Regions from separate parts of the Saccharophagus degradans 2-40 genome, predicted to be linked through region 1. Evidence: predicted binding sites of a transcription regulator. Region 1 holds the regulator's gene; each other region holds the start of a gene.
The links. The regulator sigma-54, encoded in region 1, starts transcription at its own class of promoters, with help from an activator protein. The targets are predictions, from matches to a motif close to TGGCACANNNNTTGCNNT.

Region 1 (2,263 bases):
GCGGTATTGGCGTACTTATTACCGACCACAATGTGCGCGAAACGCTGGATATATGTGAAAAAGCCTATATAGTATCGGAAGGCCACATTATTGCCGAAGGCGATGCGGCCACCGTACTTAATAACAAAAAAGTACGCGAAGTTTATTTGGGGCAACATTTTACCCTCTAGCTCTTTACCGCAATGAGCTACACTCTTAGAATCAACGCTCGTATCTCGGGCGTCTCGCTCTCGTGCAACAAATCCCCTCGCTTATCACCTAACGGCATAAACCTTGCTTATAAAATCAGGGAAAATCATTGCTTGTAGTCCTGCTGACGGCTAAACTTAGGTTAACGTTAATTTTCACCCAGCCCGATTAACCGCCGTGTTCGGCCAGATTATATGAAGCAATCCCTACAGCTAAAGCTTGGTCAACAACTTACCATGACCCCGCAATTGCAGCAGGCCATTCGCCTTCTACAATTGTCGACCCTTGACCTGCAACACGAAATTCAAGAAGCGCTAGACAGCAACCCTATGCTGGAAGCCTCTGAAGATGACTTTGATGGCGGCGACGTAGAGGCCAGCAGCGACGATAACGCTGAAGCGAAAACTGCGAGCACGACAGAAGAAAAACCCGCAGCGGAAAAAGTAGAAGACAGCTACGAAACCACCGACAACAGCGGTGAGCTGGAATGGAATGACGACATTCCAAAAGACTTGGCCGTAGACACCAACTGGGATGACATCTACCAAACCTCAGGCCCTGCTACCGGCTTAGCCCGCAACGATGAAGACGACCCCGATTACGAATCTCGCCGCGGCAATTCCGAATCCCTGCAGGATCACCTCAGCTGGCAGCTCAACCTCACGCCAATGTCTGACCGCGATAAAGAGATCGCAGAGGCCATTATTGATGCCGTTGAACCCAGCGGCATGCTTTGCCAAACAGCTGAAGAAATATTTTCGGGGCTTGCAGCCCACGACGAAGAGCTAGAGCTCGACGAAGTACTCGCCGTACTGCACCGTGTACAACAATTTGACCCACCCGGTGTTGCCAGTCAAAACGTGCGCGAATGTCTGCTTATTCAACTTAACCAGTTTGAACTGGATCAAACCAGCCCCGAGCTAAAACTAGCCAAGAATATTGTTGATCAGTACTTAGATGTACTGGCCGCGCGCGATTTCAAACAGCTTATGCGTAAGCTGAAAGTAAAAGAGCAAGACTTACAGGCAGCCATTGCCGTTATTCAAGGGCTCAACCCGCGGCCAGGCGAATCCATCGGCAGCGACTCGACCGAATATGTGATTCCCGACGTTTTTGTATCTAAAGAAAACGACCGCTGGACTGTGCGACTCAACCCTGAAATCGCCCCTAAGCTGCGTATTAACTCGGGTTATGCATCCTTGGTAAAACGCGCCGATACCAGCGCCGACAACACCTTTTTACGCGATAACCTGCAAGAGGCGCGCTGGTTTCTAAAAAGCCTGCAGAGCCGCAACGAAACACTTTTAAAGGTTGCCACCTGTATAGTCGAAAAACAGCAGGGCTTCTTAGACCAGGGCCCTGAAGCCATGCGCCCAATGGTACTGCACGATGTAGCAGAAACCGTCGAGATGCACGAATCAACCATTTCACGTGTTACCACGCAAAAATACATGCACACTCCGCAAGGTATTTTTGAGTTGAAGTACTTTTTTTCTAGCCATGTTGCAACGGATTCCGGCGGTGAGTGCTCTTCCACTGCCATTCGCGCAATAATCAAAAAGCTGGTAGCCGCAGAAAATGCACGCAAACCGCTTAGCGACTCCAAAATAACCGACATCTTAGCCGAGCAAGGTATTAAGGTAGCGCGCCGCACCATAGCCAAATATCGCGAGTCCCTTAATATCCCACCATCAAACGAAAGAAAACGCTTGGTTTAAGTGTTTTTTTAGCATTCCTCCGCCCTTTACACTGCACGTGGCAGGGGGAATGCTGTTACAATTCGCGCCGAGCGACCTAGTCGCCTTAAATCTGCAAACAAAAGCCTGGCCAGGCCCGGTGCGCAAGCACTGAGTGACCTACTTGCCCCAACGATTCTAGACAGAAGTATGCTAGTTGAAACTATCCTAACCTTAGATTGCACCCGCTCGAAAATAGTTGGTGGCAGCAAAAAACGTGTGCTCGAACAGCTTGCACAAATTTTCTCTCACTCTGTAGAAGACTTGAGCGAAGACAGCCTGTTCCAAAGCCTCATTGGGCGAGAGCGCTTAGGCTCTACCGGCATAGGCGATGGTAT
Region 2 (2,263 bases), 740 kb from region 1:
AATACCACATTTGAACAACAAATAGCATTAGATTCAAAATATGTAGCAGAAAAATCTTTAAGGATGGATTTAAAAATACTATTGCTTACGTTGCCTGCAGTGGTATCCGCAAAAGGTGCTTATTAACGTGGGTTGCTGCTCAGCCTGCTACTCTAGGTGCAATTTTAACTGCTGCTTCAACTGCTTTTATCAACCGAATTTTTAGTTATTAATTTTGTCAGTAAGCTCTCTACCCGGTTATGCCGGGCTTTTTTATTTCGGTAATAAATCTTCTAAGTGCGAATCGGGGAATATATCAATGCCCGCCAAGGTTTTTAACCCATACAGAATAATCAAAATAATTGGGGTGAGTACGGCGAGCAGTGTGTATAGAAACATTACAAAACTAATGCCCTTAGAAGCTTTTATGCGCATATTTTCTTTATTGCGTGTGTCGGAGCGGCGATCTTTACCTATTAGAAAAACAAAATAGAGTTTACTGAAGTACAGTGGAATGGTGCCGCGCAGGTCAATAGAGTGTTGGCGAAATGGCGCGTTGGCACTAATGGCAGTACGTATTGCTTCTAGCTGAACTATGTTAAGCGTTTTAAATACATCAGGATCAATACGGCTCATTACATGCTGTGTGTAGGCATCTATTTTTTTAGACATAAAAAATACTGCTTCCGATTTTTGGCTATACCTTTAGCAGCGCAGAATATGGTTTTAAATAAGCCGGCTTAAAGGTGTTGGGTGGAATTGATATGCGCGTGGGCCCTTTCTTATTGCGGCTGCAGTTAGTACCGCGCTGTCGCTAATACCACGCTATCGCTAAGGTCTAATATTTATTCTAGTGGAAAGCGTGAATTCTTTTATAACTAAATGAAGCAAATTGCAGGTTTAATATAGCCTAATGTGCGCCAGCGGTTGTGTAGTTAGTAATAAATTCGTTTTTGCGATTTGCAAGCGCTGCAAATCACCTATTTTCATTCTGCGAAACGCCGCGTTGCATTCTGTAGAGAAAAATAAAAATATCAATAAATACAAAGAGTTAGTTTTTATTTTGGGGTTGGTATGGGCCTTGCAATCCCTATAGGTATACCGGCGAACTGAGTGTTTTAGGTAATACATCAGCGCCATTAGCCTTATACGGAATATTTGTAATGCAAACTGAAAATTCGCTCTTATCTCACCTTAAGCAGGTAGCCATTCAGTCGAGTAAGGGTCTGTTGGTTTGTGTTATTGCCGCTATCAGCATTGGCTGCACGCAACAGCATGCTATTCAAACCCCTGCAAACCCATCGCAAAAGTTTTATGGCAACAGCGATGAAAATGGTGAGCATGTAACTCATATCGATACCTCTAAATATGTGTTCGCATCCAACAAAAGCTGTGAGCGCGTAGGTGATGAGCACAAGGCGACGCATTACCGTGCCGATCAAGCGCTATTACAAGGGCATGTTGTTGGATCTGCGCAGGCACCTGTGTCTATTTACAACAAAGATTTACCCTTAAGCCCAGGTGATATGCTTGATGTGCAAATCGAAAACGGTGAGGGGTTTAACGGACAATACGTTGTTGACCCAGATGGTTCTATCCAGCTGCCGCTTATCTCGCCTATTCGAATTGCTGGTATAGGTGTCGCTGGTACAGCAGAAAAAATTGAAATTGCTTTAGTGCGTGCCGGCATATTTAAACCCGAGTTTACGCGTGTAAGTGTTCGAGTATTACATTGGGCAGAAATTAACGTAACCGTAACCGGCGCTGTGTTTGAGCCTGGCCGCGTGCGCATTAATGAAAACCATCAAGAAAGCATTGTGGCGGAACGCGTAGCGGCAGTAGGTGACTTTGCCACTAGGCGATCAATTGTTGAGGCTATTCGCACCGCGTCGGGTATTCGCCCCGATGCAAAATTAGATCAAGTAATTCTTGTGCGCAACGGCTGGCAAATAGAGCTGAATTTAAGCGGCATTGTAAGCGGTAATCCGGTGCAAGATGTGGCCTTGGTAAATGGTGATCATATTGTTGTGCCTACTACTGGCTGTTTTCAATCGGCGCTAGTGCGCCCTTCGCAAATAACACCTAAAGGCTTTCGCGTTTTTATGTCGAACCTGACGGTGCCTTCGACCGATAACGCCGGCTCAGCAGTAGGCAGATATAGCAGCAGCTTACCCTACGGTACTACGTTGTTGCAGGCAGTGGTTTCAGCAAACTGCGTGGGCGGTACGCAACTTACTAACGCACCGCGCAAAGTGGTGTTGGCGAGCCGCAATCCGCTTACCAG
Region 3 (2,263 bases), 1.3 Mb from region 1:
CGCCAAAATACCGCAAATAATTGCAAGGGTAATAAAGGGGAAATGAGGCATGCCAGGAATGGCACCCATAATAAATATAATACAGCCGGCAACAGCCAATGCTTTAGGGGACTCAAACATTTGAGATAGAACTTGACGGTTCATATCTTCTGAAGAGTTTACTCGCGTAACCATAATAGCTGCGGCTACCGATAATAAAAGCGATGGAATTTGAGCTACCAGACCATCACCAATCGTTAGCAAAACATATTTTTCTAAGGCGTCACTAAATTCAAGCTGATGTTGCACCATGCCTACTAGCAAACCGCCGCAAATATTAATTATTAGAATTAAAATACCGGCGACGGAGTCACCGCGTACAAATTTGCTGGCACCATCCATCGCTCCGTAAAAATCCGCTTCGGATGCCACGTCTTCTCGGCGTGTCCGGGCTTCATCTTGATCAATAATGCCTGCATTTAAATCGGCATCAATTGCCATTTGTTTGCCGGGCATTGCATCCAAGGTAAATCGTGCGCTTACTTCCGAAATACGCCCCGCACCTTTGGTAACCACAACAAAGTTAATAATAATTAATATGATAAATACAACCAAACCCACAGCGTAGTTACCACCAATTACCACTTCACCAAAGGCCTGAATAACTTTGCCTGCAGCATCGCCCCCTTGATGCCCTTCTAAAAGCACAACCCGTGTAGAGGCCACGTTTAGGGCTAATCGCAAGAGCGTGGCGATGAGCAAAATAGTAGGAAACACAGCAAAATCAAGGGGGCGCAAGCTATAAACAGCAACCAGTAGCACCACAATTGAGAGAGCGATATTAAACGAGAAGAATGCATCTAACAGAAATGCCGGCAAGGGTAATGTCATCATGCCGAGTAGCATTAACAACAAAATAGGTACGCTTAAGTTACCTCTACCAGCACCGCGAATGCCATCTAAGGTGGATTTGCCGGTAATCGTACCGGGTAAGGATTTTAGATGGTCGTAAAAAGGTTGTGGCATACCAATACTTCACCTTGTTTGGATAATGCTGCGCAAGCGCCATAAAGTTGGCAATTTCGCGAGTTATATCAAGGTATGGCAAAAAGCGTTCCGCTTTTGACAGGTGAAGCATATTCGAAGCCTATTCATAGGTACGTTAACCAAATTGCAACTAAACTAATAAACATGGTTCAATAACGAAAAGGATCTTGTAGCGACTTAACCCCATTGAGAGGGTACGATTATGCGTATTTATCAATTAGTTAGCACACTACTAGCTTGTGGAATAGGCTTTTTAATATCCATTAATAGCTATAGCGAAAACAGCGTATTAACCCAACCTATCGCAGAAGCCGAGCAATCGCAAAACACCGTTAAAAATTCCACCTACCTAAATGAAATAAACGACGAAGATATAATGGCAATTAGCGATGAGCTAAAGGCTATTTTAGATTTGAACGTACGCCCTATTAAACGCATTGAAGCAAAAACCATTCGCTTGCATGAAATACTGTTCGGCAGCAACTATTACAATATTCGCTATGCATTTGACGATACTCGCATAGCCAACGACGTATTTGAAGCAAGAACCGGTAACTGCATTTCATTGGCAGCGCTATATGTCGCCTCTGCGAGGTATGTAGGTTTAGATGCGTACTTTCAGTCGGTAGACATAGAGCAAACCTGGGAAAAGCGCGACGGCCACTACGTAGTACCGGGCCATGTCAACGCACGTATTGCTCACCCAAGCAAAACCATTGTGGTTGAATTTATTTCCACTTATTTCTTAGAAACACTCTCACAAAAAAAATCACGCAAAATTTCAGATAAGCGCGTATTTGCCGAGTTTTATAATAATCTGGGAATGGAAGCATTTGACGCGGGCCACTTAGAACGTGCCGAAACACTGCTCGCCAAGGCAGTAAGCAAAGATAAAAAGCTAGATTTTGCATGGTCTAACCTTGGCGTAATATACAAACACCAAGGCAAATTAGACCAGGCAGAAAAGGCGTATTTAAAAGCGCAAAAACTAAATAAACGCAACCCTACTTTTGCCAACAACCTATATGTGTTGTATCGCGAAACTGACCAACACAAAAAAGCCGAAGCGCTAGCCAAACGCGTAATTAAGTACAATCGTAAAAACCCGTATTATCTCGCCCAATTAGCGCAAACCGATATGGAAACCAAACATTACGACAGCGCTGTAGAACACCCTTTAAACGCTATAAAAATAAAACCAGAAGAAGAGCAGTTTTATGTTGAACTCTCTAAAAGC

Region 2: a site for sigma-54 is predicted at 1,050-1,067, ahead of SDE_RS19825 (polysaccharide biosynthesis/export family protein). Genes of this name have one in related genera too.
Region 3: a site for sigma-54 is predicted at 1,081-1,098, ahead of flhA (flagellar biosynthesis protein FlhA). Genes of this name have one in related genera too.

The regions. Positions count from the first base shown of each region.
Region 1 covers NC_007912.1:4,053,789-4,056,051, forward strand. The annotation lists gene lptB (LPS export ABC transporter ATP-binding protein) at 1-170, shown strand, start outside; gene SDE_RS16645 (RNA polymerase factor sigma-54) at 384-1,907, shown strand; gene ptsN (PTS IIA-like nitrogen regulatory protein PtsN) at 2,076-2,263, shown strand, end outside.
Region 2 covers NC_007912.1:4,794,341-4,796,603, reverse strand. The annotation lists gene SDE_RS19840 (sugar transferase) at 1-126, shown strand, start outside; gene SDE_RS19835 (hypothetical protein) at 253-651, opposite strand; gene SDE_RS19825 (polysaccharide biosynthesis/export family protein) at 1,143-2,263, shown strand, end outside.
Region 3 covers NC_007912.1:2,761,776-2,764,038, forward strand. The annotation lists gene flhA (flagellar biosynthesis protein FlhA) at 1-1,005, opposite strand, end outside; gene SDE_RS11365 (tetratricopeptide repeat protein) at 1,229-2,263, shown strand, end outside.